2 regions of the Ensifer sp. ZNC0028 genome follow, and region 2 is predicted to be linked to the other one. Evidence: riboswitches for the same ligand, from Rfam matches in the RefSeq annotation. Region 2 holds a riboswitch; the other holds the start of a gene.

Region 1 (5,927 bases), on a different contig from region 2:
TTTTCCAGCGGGTAGCGCACCGCGCCCCATTCTTCGCTCTTCGGGTTGTAGGAGACGAGCTTGACGAAGCCCTTTTCGTCATCCTTCCACTCGCGCTGAACAGCCATCCACAGCGTCTGCTCGTCGCCTTCGCCGACAACGGTGATGCCCTCGAAGCCGAAGCGGGTTTCGCCGGCGCGCAGCGCTTCCGGCAGGGCGATTTCCTTCTTGATCTCGCCCTTCTTGTTCACGTGGAAGATCGCGTGGCTGTAGAGCTTGTCGGAGTTGCCTTCCGACGCGAGCCAGAAGCCCCCTTCCCCGTCATTGGCGATGCCTTCGATGTCGAGCTTCTGAGCCGGTGCGCCGTCACGGGTGATGGCGAGCGCTTCGGTGATCAGTGCCGGCTTCTGGGTAGCGTCGATGGTGAAGATCGTCGGCTGCGACGAATAGACCGAATCATTGACGGCGCGCAGGAAGCCGGGCTTGTCGGCGACGGCAACGAGACCGGAGAGCGCACCGAAGCCGATCGGCAGGCCGTCCTTCTCGGCGGAGCGGATCTGCGGATAGGCTGCTTCGCCCTCAGCACGCTCATAGATCATGACGTGCGAGCGTGCGCCGCCATCCTCGACGAGATCGACTTCGTTTGCGGTCGCAAAGAGATTGCGCGACGGGATCGCGACGGCGCCTTCCGGCGAAATGCCCGACGGCAGAAGCTGCAGCAGTTCGGGCTCGGCGCCCGTGTCCTTGTAGACGCCGACGATCGAAGCGCGCTCGGCCAGCACGAAGAACAGGTTGTCGTCGCCGAACTTCGCCGCTTCCAGGCCCTCGGGCTCGACGCCCTTGGCCGAAGAGCGCTTCTCGGGATAGTGGCCGATCGCGGCGACTGCATGCTCGAAGCTGGCGCCCGCCTCATAGAGAACCTTGCCGGTCGTGTCGAAGATGGTGAAGCCACGCGCGCCGCCTTCATAGTCGCCTTCGTTGGCAACGACGATGCGGTTGTCGTCAAGCCACTTCACCGCATCGGGCTCGCGCTTGCGGCCCGGCTGCTCGTCCTTGAAGGCAATCGCGCCGTTGCGCTTGGTGTCGATGTTCTTGAGGTCGACAGTGCCGGCAGAGAAATGCGTCTTCACCGTTCCCGTCTTGCCGTCGATGATGACGATGTGGTTGTTCTCCTGCAGCGTCAGGGCGATCTCGTCCTTGCCGTTGAAGGAAACGAATTCCGGCTCCGGATCTTCACCGGCGATTTCAGCAAGACCGGTCAGCGTCACGCGCTTCAGCGAACCGCAATCGGCAACACCATCCTTCAGCGACAGGATAACGAGGTCGCCGGCCGGCATCTGCGGGATCTTGCCATCGTTCAGCTCTTCATCGCGCTCGTTTTCGATCGCAATGGCAGCAAGCGTGCGGTCCTTGTTGACGGCGATCGAATCCGGCTGGCCGCCGAGATCACAGGTCGCATCGACTTTCTTCGACGCCAGATCGACGATCGCCAGAAGCCCCGACGGCTTGACGAAGCTCTCGCGCGTGTTGACCGCGACGAGTGCCTTTGCACCGGCGATGGTGACGGAGGTCGGCTCGCCGTCAAAGGAAACCGTGCCGGCTGCCTTGGGCGCCTTGGCATCGGTGATGTCGATCAGGCCGACGCGCTTGCCCGGGCTGTCGGAATAGACGAGCAGATTGCCGTCTTCGCTGGCCGTGATGATTTCGGCGGATGTCGGCGCCTTGCGCGCATCGCCTTGCGGCAAGTTATCGGCAACAGCAAAGGATGCAATGCGGTTGAAGACGGGCTCGGCCGCCGCAGGAAATGCTGCGGAGGCAAGAAGAACGGCCGCGAGCGCGGTCACGCGCGAAGTGATGGTCATGATATCCCCCATGTGCGAACACTGAAAACATGGGGGTTCTGCGCGATGCCGATGACAGCCGAATGACAACGCTCGGGTTTTACACCGTTCCGGTTGCGGGAGCGGCGCGCTCGAGCCGCATCTCGTTGCGCATGATGAACAGCGAAGCGCCAAGGATCAGCACCGCGCCGACCCAAAGATACCCCGTCGGCGCGTAACCGAAAACCAGCCAGCCGGCAAAGACGTTGAGCGGCAGCTTCAGGTCGTCGAAGGGCTGCACATAGGCGGCGTCGGCAACCGTATAGGCAAGCGTCAGCAGATACTGCGCGACGACGGTCAGGATCCCGGCGAGCAGCAGGAAGCCGAGCGCTGCGCCATCGGGCACGGTGAAACCGGCCGAAAGCGCCATGGCGCCGTTGATCGGCGTCAGAAGCACAAGCAGCCAGACCGTGATCGTTTCGGGGCGCTCAAGACTGGTGAGGCTCTTGGTGATGAGCGACGAAGCCCCCCACAAAAGCGCCGAGAGGATCGGCAGAAGAGCAGCCCAGCTGAAACTGTCCGACCAGGGTTCGAGAATGATCATCGCCCCGGCGAAGCCAACCGCGGTTGCCGCCCAGCGCGCCGCACCGACACGTTCGCCGAGAAACAGGCGGGCGCCGAGGATGATGAAGAACGGCGAGGTCATGACCAGCGCGATCGCCTGCCAGATCGGCACGTGCGCTAGCCCCGAGACCCATGCCCCGACCCCGAAGGCGGCCAGCACCACGCGCACGACGTGGCGCCAGGGATAGTCGGTGCGCATGGCCGACAGCCCGGCGCGTCGCAGAAACGGCAGCGAGAAGAGGAAGGCGAAGGCATATTGCCAGAACGCCATGGCGGTGGCCGGGAAACCGAGCTTCATCGTCAGCCATTGGGTGACGACATTGAGGCCGGCAAAGGCGATCCCGGCCAGAACCATGAAGCCGGCTCCGGCCATGGCGCGCGAGGAGGAAAAACCGAGGGAAGTCTGATTCATGTCATGCACCCTGAATGCGGACCAAACACAAATCAGGACGCATGAGCGCACGACACGACGCCGGGCATCCCTGCCCTTCGTGCCGGCGACCATTCTCTTTCATCCGGACTATGACCGTCGGCTCCGGAGTTGCACCGGATCTGCTGACCCTCCCCCCAAAAATCGAGGAGAGGCGCTCGCGGGCTTGGGCCATCTTCGCGTGCCATCAAGACGCCGCGCTCTCATGCCCTTACCGCCGGTGGGGAGTTTCACCCCGCCCTGAGAATGGGCAAGCCCTAGAGCAAATGGCGGGTACCCGCAAGGGCTGCCCCAAAATGCGAAAGGGTCCGGCTTGCGCCGAACCCTCGAATACCTGGACTGCCGGCCTCGTGTCCGGCCGCCAAGCAAATCTCATCAGCCGTTGACGGCATCCTTCAGGCCCTTGCCGGCCGTGAACTTCGGCACGTTGCGTGCCGGGATGTCAACTTCCGCGCCCGTGGACGGGTTACGACCCTTCGAGGCTTCGCGGCGCGAAACCGAGAAGTTGCCGAAGCCGACCAGGCGAATGTCGCCGCCGTTCTTCAGCTCAGCCTGGATGGTCTCGAAAACTGCATCAACTGCAGAAGATGCGTCGGTCTTGGAAAGTCCGGCCTTCTCAGCAACGGCAGACACGAGCTCATTTTTGTTCATGTTTCCACCCCTTTCAGATTGGTTCGAAACGACTGTGTTTTAAGGCGCGGCGGCTTGCGCTTCGCCCGCGTCTTGCCTTTCCCAATTGCGCCTAATCCCTTGGAATGCAAGGCTTGCAGGGCGCTTTTACAACAAAAAAGACCGGCCAATGGCCGGTCTTCCCAATTTTTCTGCAAAATGAGCGCCGCGCGAGCCGGCGGCGCCCTTTTTCGAGCACCCGTCAGTGGGCGATCGAAGAGCCTGCTTCGTCCTGCGAATCAACCGGTGCAACGGTTGCCGGCTCGTTTGCCGGGTCCCATTCGATCGGTTCCGGCATGCGCACCAGAGCGTGTTCGAGCACTTCGCCCATCCGCGAAACCGGGATGATTTCGAGCGCGTTCTTCACGTTGTCCGGGATCTCGGCGAGATCCTTGGCGTTCTCTTCCGGGATCAGCACCTTCTTGATGCCACCCCGAAGCGCTGCCAGGAGCTTCTCCTTAAGACCGCCGATCGGCAGCACGCGGCCGCGCAGCGTGATCTCGCCGGTCATGGCGACATCCTTGGAGATCGGGATACCGGTCATGATCGACACGATCGTCGTTGCCATCGCGACACCCGCCGACGGGCCATCCTTCGGCGTCGCACCTTCCGGCACGTGCACGTGGATGTCACGCTTGTCGAACAGCGGCGGCTCGATGCCGAAGTCGATCGCGCGCGAGCGGACATAGGACGCCGCTGCCGAAATCGATTCCTTCATCACGTCGCGCAGGTTGCCGGTGACGGTCATGCGGCCCTTGCCGGGCATCATGACGCCTTCGATCGTCAGCAGCTCGCCGCCGACCTCGGTCCATGCAAGACCGGTGACAACACCGATCTGGTCGTCACGTTCGGCTTCGCCGTGGCGGAAGCGCGGAACGCCCAGATAGTCGTTGATGTTGGCAGCGGTGACTTCGACCTTCTTCGCCTTGCCCTTGATGATCTCGGTCACGGCCTTGCGGGCGAGCTTCATCAGCTCGCGCTCGAAGTTACGCACACCGGCTTCGCGGGTGTAGGTCTGGATGACCGCCATCAACGCGCCGTCGGTGACCGAAAACTCCTTCGGCTGCAGCGCGTGGTCGCGGATCGCCTTCGGCAGCAAGTGCCGCTTGGCGATTTCCAGCTTTTCCTCTTCGGTGTAGCCGGCGATGCGGATCACTTCCATGCGGTCCATCAACGGCGCCGGTATATTCAGCGTGTTGGCGGTGGTGATGAACATCACGTTGGACAGGTCGTATTCGACTTCCAGGTAGTGGTCCATGAAGGTCGAGTTCTGTTCCGGATCCAGCACCTCGAGCAGCGCCGACGACGGATCGCCGCGGAAGTCCTGGCCCATCTTGTCGATTTCGTCGAGCAGGAACAGCGGGTTGGACCGCTTCGCCTTCTTCATCGACTGGACGACCTTGCCCGGCATGGAGCCGATATAGGTGCGGCGGTGGCCACGGATTTCGGCTTCGTCACGAACGCCGCCGAGTGCCATGCGCACGTATTCGCGGCCGGTCGCCTTGGCGATCGACTTCGCAAGCGAGGTCTTGCCGACGCCCGGAGGGCCGACGAGGCACAGGATCGGGCCCTTGATCTTGGTCGAACGCGCCTGCACGGCAAGATACTCGACGATGCGCTCCTTGACCTTGTCGAGGCCGAAGTGATCGACGTTGAGCACCTCCTCGGCATGGTTCAGATCGGTCTTGATCTTCGACTTCTTGCCCCAGGGCAGGCCGAGCAGCCAATCCAGGTAGTTGCGAACGACGGTGGCTTCCGCCGACATCGGGCTCATCTGGCGCAGCTTCTTCAGCTCCGCGTCAGCCTTTTCGCGCGCTTCCTTGGAAAGCTTGGTCTTGGCGATACGCTCTTCGATCTCGGCCATCTCGTCGCGGCCGTCTTCGCCGTCGCCGAGTTCCTTCTGGATCGCCTTCATCTGTTCGTTGAGGTAGTATTCGCGCTGGGTCTTCTCCATCTGGCGCTTGACGCGCGAGCGGATGCGCTTTTCCACCTGCAGGACGGAGATCTCGCCTTCCATGAAGCCGAGCGCCTTTTCCAGGCGCATCTTCACGCTGGTGGTCTCCAGCATTTCCTGCTTTTCGACGATCTTGATCGAAAGGTGCGAAGCCACCGTGTCGGCCAGCTTCGAATAGTCCTCGATCTGGCTGGCAACACCGACGACCTCGGGGGAGATCTTCTTGTTGAGCTTCACGTAGCTTTCGAACTCGGAGACGACCGAGCGGCTGAGCGCCTCGATCTCGACCGGGTCTTCCTCCGGCTCGCTCAGCGTGTGCGCGGCAGCTTCGTAGAATTCTTCGCGCGGCGTGTAGCCGTCGATCTTGGCGCGCGCGCGGCCTTCGACCAGCACCTTGACGGTGCCGTCGGGCAGCTTCAGCAGTTGCAGGACGTTGGCGATGGTGCCGACT
Region 2 (5,927 bases):
CCAGAAAAGCGCGCCTCCAAAGGCCTGAGGACCGACCCATGAGTTTCCTGTCACTCACCAGCATCAAGAAGTCCTTCGGCCCGGTTCAGGTCGTGCATGATTTCAACATGAACATCGAAAAGGGCGAGTTCGTCTCGTTCCTCGGGCCATCGGGCTGCGGCAAGACGACGGTGCTGCGCATGATCGCCGGCTTCGAGACGCCGACCAGCGGCCAGATCGTCATCAACGGCCGCGACCAGAATTCGCTGAAGCCCAACCAGCGCAACATCGGCATGGTGTTCCAGGCCTATGCGCTGTTTCCCAACATGAACGTGCATGACAACGTCGCCTTCGGTCTGAAGATCGCAGGCACTGACAAGTCGGAGATCGACGCGAGGGTGAAGCAGATGCTCGGGCTGATCAAGCTCGAGCACCTGGCGGACCGCTTCCCCTACCAGCTCTCCGGCGGCCAGCAGCAGCGCGTTGCGCTTGCCCGCGCCATTGCGGTCAAGCCGCAGGTGCTGCTGCTCGACGAGCCGCTCTCGGCGCTCGACGCCAAGATCCGCGTGTCGCTGCGCGAGGAAATCCGGCAGATCCAGCAGCAGCTCGGCATCACCACCGTCTTCGTCACCCACGACCAGGAAGAGGCGCTGTCGATCTCCGATCGCATCGTGGTCATGAATGCCGGCCGTGCCGACCAGATCGGCACCCCCTTCGAGATCTACAACACGCCGGCGACCCGCTTCGTCGCGTCCTTCGTCGGCACGCTCAGCATCATCGAAGGCAAGGTTGCGGACCCGGCCGCAGGCTCGGTCACCATCGGCAACCAGCAGGTGGCGCTGAAGGACCCGATTGCCGGCATGAAGGGCGGCGACAGCATTTCGCTGGCGCTGCGTCCCGAAGCAGGCTCGATCGCCGAAGGTGCCAAGGGCGACACGTCGCTAGCCGGCGAGGTCGTCTCGACGAGCTTCCTCGGCTCGGTCATCCGTACGCGCCTTCGCGTCGGCGGCGACGTCATCTCCTTCGACATGTTCAACAATCCGGGCGTCGCCCCGCCGGTTTCCGGCGACAACGTCACGCTGCGCTTTGCCGCCAAGGACTTGTTGGTCATTCGCGAATAGAAAGCCCAAGCAAACCGCTCCTGACGCTGGCGCCTATGGCGCCAGCGGTCATTCCACGCCTCATTGTACTAAGCCGGAAACCGCGAGATTGCGATCATGGCCAAGGCCGAGCCGAGTGCCTTCGTCAGGCATATCCAGGATGAGCTCTCCGACATCGGACCCGTCCAGATAGACCGCTTCTTCGGCGGTTGGGCCTATCTCGTTGCCGACAAGCGCTTTGCCGTCAACATCAAGGATCGCCTTTACTTTCGGGTCGATCGGGCGCTGAAAGATGCGCTCGTTGCCGAGGGCTGCCAGCCCTTCAGCTACGCGAAGGGCGGAAAGACGGTGGTCGTGCATCGCTTCTACGAAGCGCCGCAGGATTGTCTCGACGACCGGGATGCACTGCTCCATTGGGCCAATCGCGCGCTTGCCGCCGAAGACGACGATCTGCGCTGATCATCGCGCATCCGCTCTCGACCACCGGCCGAGACGGCTCAACTTCGGGGAACGAATTTGCCGTCGCTCCGTCGTACAAGCAAAAATCTGTCGTGATTTCCGGCATTTTCGTCGCACCGTGCGTTTGACCGCGCGCGGTCGCCCTATATAGTCGCGTTGTTCTCAGGGCGGGGCGAAATTCCCCACCGGCGGTAGCGGTCGCAAGGCCGAAGCCCGCGAGCGCCTTGGAGCTTACGCTCCAGGGGTCAGCAGATCCGGTCAGATTCCGGAGCCGACGGTCACAGTCCGGATGGAAGAGAGCAAGCAGCAACGTGGGTTCCCGCGAAGGGACCTCGCGCGCATGCATGTTCGCCCGACGGGATCATTGGAAAAACGCCAAACCCTGAAAGGCTTGAGACCATGACCATTCTTTCCCACCCCACAGCCAAGATCGCGATCGTTCGTGCCCGTTGGCATGCCGATATCGTCGACCGCTGCGTCGATGCCTTTGTTGCGCAATGGACGAAGCTCGGCGGCTCGGCGGCCGATGTCGAGATCTTCGACGTGCCGGGCGCACTCGAAATCCCGCTGCATGCACAGACGCTGGCCAAAACCGGCCGCTATGCCGCGATCCTCGGCACCGCCTTCGTCGTCGACGGCGGCATCTACCGCCACGATTTCGTCGCCGGCACGGTGCTCGACGGCATGATGCGCGTGCAGCTCGACACCAACGTGCCGGTGCTTTCCGCCGTGCTGACGCCGCATAATTTCCAGGAAAGCGAACCGCTGATCGCCTTCTTCCGCGAGCACTTCGTGACCAAGGGTACGGAGGCGGCCAACGCCTGCGCCCAGATCCTCGACGCCCGCGCCAAGCTGGCGCTGCTCAACGCCTGATCGGCTGCGGGCTCCGACATCAGCCGGTCTGACGGCGTCGCAATGGCGGCTGCCCCTCATCCGCCCGGTGAGGGCTTGCCCCTCATCCGGCTGCCGCCACCTTCTCCCCGCACGCGGGGAGAAGGACACGCGCGGCGCTCGTGTCGCCCTTCACCTTCGAGGACGAGGTCCGCCTGGACTGAGAAGCACGGGCTGGCGAGAGAACTCGTCCCCTCTCCCCGCCTGCGGGGAGAGGGCTAGGGTGAGGGGCAATCGACAATCGCCGACTTAAACCAATCATCAGCACACCCATTGAATCAACATCTGAACCAGCTGAATCAAGCCGGCAATCTCCGTCGATAACCCGCTGTTTCGACTCGCAAAATCAATGCGCCGCCTCGCCCTTGTGCAGGCTGCGCTCCAGAGCCGCCATGCGGTGGCGGTGCCCCGCCACCTCGTAGCCGACGATGGTGACGACCGGTGCCAGCATCAGGATGATCAGGCACTTGGCCATGTCGAGCCCGGCGATCGCCGCGACCACTGACGCAGCAAGCACCACTGCCGTGCCCGCGAGCAGCCAGAGATGCAGGCGGTCCACCTGCTGCATGAGATAGGCGTACATCGCGTAGAGCAGCCCGATGTAGCACGCGACAGGCACCGCCACCGTCAGCACCGTTGCGACCGAACCGATATGCGCCTTGTGCTCGATGTAATAGGCCGCCACATGCAGGCCGGCACCGGTGGCGACGATCGATGCGAAGATTGGCATGTGGCCGTAGCCCCAGACGAAGGCCCGCTTGAGACGGTAGTGGTGTAGGATCTCCGCACTCGGCAGCAGGAAATAGATCCACCACATGCCGAAGGTGAGCCCCGTGCCGGCGAGGCAGACGAGTGCGACGTTGAGGTCCCAGCCCTGCCCCTCGACCACGGCCGAGATCGAGGCGACCGTGCCGACGACCCCTTCCCCAAGGGCGATGATGGCAAGAAGCCCGTAGCGCTCGGCGATGTGGTGCGCGTGCCAGGGCGTGCCGCCGTCGCGCGTCTCGGCGAAATAGGGGCCGAGCATCTCGATCGCCGTGAGCCCGACGACCATGGCGAAGGTCACCAGCAGCGAGAAGTCGACGAAGATCAGCACGATCCAGCCGATCTGGGCGACGCTGATCGCTTTCACATAGGTGAGGCAGGCATTGCGCCGTGCCGGGTCCTGACGGCTCGCGCGCAGCCACTGGAAGAGCATCGCCACCCGCATGACGACGTAGCCGAGCACCATGATGCCATTGTCGAGATGCGCGCCCTTGTCGATCGACTCGAACATCGGCGGCAGGCCGATCGCAAGGATCAGCACGCCGACCATCTGCACCATGGTAACGGCGCGGAAAATCCAGTCGTCCGTGTCATAGGCGGAGGCAAACCAGCTGAAATTGATCCAGGCCCAGCAGATGGAAAAGGTCGCAAGTGCAAAACCGAAGAGGCCGGCAAAGATGTGCCCCTCGGCAAGGAAATGGGCAAGCTGCGAAGCAGCCAGGCTGAAGGCAATGACGAAGGTCAGGTCGAACAGCAGCTCGAGCGTCGTCGCGGTCCGGTGATGTTCATGCGTGTCGCGGCCGCTCATGCGCGCCACGTGGTGGTGCGCGCTTTGATGCGGCTCAGTCAAGGTGGTTTCACTCATGCGGCAGCGTCCCTCATTTGACGATCCGCAAGAATATTCAAATATTTGCAGAAGCCTCGTCAAGACGAAGCACAAGACCGGACATGAAAACGCCCGGCATCGCTGCCGGGCGTGTCGTCACGATGCCTGAGGGAGGATCAACGGCATCGCGAGATTGGGTAGGCCTTGAACCGGGAACCGGATGCAGACGGCAAGCCGTCCGCCCTTTTCCTCAACCGGCCCGCGCCGCATCCAGGCGGTTGATCGCCTCGACATTGCCGGCCGAAGAGCCGTTCGGGTCGAACTCGGAGGCGAGCCAGGTGTCGACGATCGACTTTGCCAGCTCCGGTCCGATGACGCGGGCGCCCATGGTGATGATCTGGGCGTTGTTCGACTTTGCCGCCCGCTCGGCCGAATAGGTGTCGTGCGTCAGCGCCGCGCGGATGCCCGGCACCTTGTTGGCGGAGATGCACACGCCGATGCCGGTGCCGCAGAACAGGATGCCGCGGTCATGCTTGCCCTCGACAACCTGCTGCGCCAGGTTCTGCGCGAGGTCCGCATAGAAGCCGGACTGGCTGAGGTCGACGACTTCCACGTCGCTGCGGCCGCTCAGATGGGCGGCAATGACATCCAGCAGGGGCTTGCCGGCGCTGTCGGCTCCAATTGCAATCTTCATGATTGTTCCTTTCGTTCTTCTTGAGCTGCAACGGCCGGAGGCTCAGATCGCCTTGGCGACGCGCTGCAGAATGTCGAGATAGCCATTCACGTCCCAGGCGGAGCGGCCGATGAAGAGGCCGTCGATATGCGCCTGGGTGATCAGTTCTTCGCAATTGCCGGGGTTGACGCTGCCGCCGTAGAGCACCGGCACGCGCCTGCCGAGTGTCGCTTCCGCCACCTCTGCGATGCGCTTGTGGCGCTCGTCGGCATAGTCAGCCGTCGCCGGAATACCGTTGACGCCGATCGCCCAGACCGGCTCGTAGGCCAGCAGGATCGTCGCCGTCTTCGCCGCGCCTTCGAGAAGTGCCAGCGCGCCCTCGACCTGGCGCTTCAGCACCTGATCCGCCTCGCCCGCTTCGCGCTCGGAAAGTGTCTCGCCGATGCAGATCAGCGGCACCAGGCCATGGCGCACGGCGGCTGCGGTCTTCAGGCCGACAGTGCGGTCGGTCTCGCCGAAATGCTCGCGCCGCTCGCTGTGGCCGAGCTCGACCACGTCGAGGTTGCAGTCTTTCAGCATCAGCGGCGACACCTCGCCGGTCCAGGCACCGGCATCGTCCCAATGCATGTTCTGCGCACCAACCTTGACGCTGGTGCCGGAAAGCCGCGCCTTGACCTCGCGCACCGCCGTGAACGGCGGGATGACGAAGCGCTGGATGCGCTCGTCCCGTGATGCGTCGGCCGCAGCAAGACCCTCGGCAAAGACCATCGCCTCGGCGAGCGTCTTGTTCATCTTCCAGCTGGTGCCGACCCAAAGGCCCGACTTCTTCATGCTTTCTCCTTGCGATTTTCGACCCTGACCAGCCGGATGCCCGCCTCTTCGAGCGGGGCTGCGTGTTCGGCCGAAACTTCCGAGCCGGTCAGCACCGCGTCGAAGGCATTAAGCCCGGTCAGGAAATGGAGCGCCGAGCGCCCGAATTTGTCGTGGTCCACCAGCAGGTATTTGCGCTTGGCCGCCTTCACCATCAGGCGCTTGGCCTGCACCACCTCCTGGTCCTGGTGGAAAGCCGTGGTGCCCTCGATCGCAGAGCTCGAAAGAAAGGCGACATCGACACGCAGCGAGCGCAGCGCCTCGTCGGTGACGATGCCGAAGAAGCCGTTGAACTTCTTGCTGTACTGGCCGCCGAGCGCGATCACATTGATCCCGGGGGCGCCCGAGAGGCTGGTGATGACGC

Evidence for each region. Region 2 has a riboswitch for FMN ahead of L981_RS11925 (6,7-dimethyl-8-ribityllumazine synthase). Riboswitches for the same ligand answer to the same signal wherever they lie in the genome.
Region 1: linked by a shared signal. The riboswitch ahead of L981_RS02945 (DMT family transporter) and the one ahead of L981_RS11925 (6,7-dimethyl-8-ribityllumazine synthase) in region 2 are both predicted to bind FMN.

Annotation. Positions count from the first base shown of each region.
Region 1 covers NZ_JTLA01000009.1:146,799-152,725, reverse strand. Annotated here, with positions in the region: gene L981_RS02950 (esterase-like activity of phytase family protein) at 1-1,853, opposite strand, end outside; gene L981_RS02945 (DMT family transporter) at 1,921-2,835, opposite strand; FMN riboswitch at 2,923-3,105, opposite strand; gene hupB (DNA-binding protein HupB) at 3,229-3,504, opposite strand; gene lon (endopeptidase La) at 3,725-5,927, opposite strand, start outside.
Region 2 covers NZ_JTLA01000046.1:19,324-25,250, reverse strand. Annotated here, with positions in the region: gene L981_RS11940 (iron ABC transporter permease) at 1-28, shown strand, start outside; gene L981_RS11935 (ABC transporter ATP-binding protein) at 39-1,100, shown strand; gene L981_RS11930 (TfoX/Sxy family protein) at 1,197-1,538, shown strand; FMN riboswitch at 1,693-1,843, shown strand; gene L981_RS11925 (6,7-dimethyl-8-ribityllumazine synthase) at 1,938-2,411, shown strand; gene L981_RS11920 (low temperature requirement protein A) at 2,776-4,059, opposite strand; gene L981_RS11915 (RpiB/LacA/LacB family sugar-phosphate isomerase) at 4,271-4,714, opposite strand; gene L981_RS11910 (triose-phosphate isomerase) at 4,757-5,524, opposite strand; gene L981_RS11905 (DeoR/GlpR family DNA-binding transcription regulator) at 5,521-5,927, opposite strand, start outside.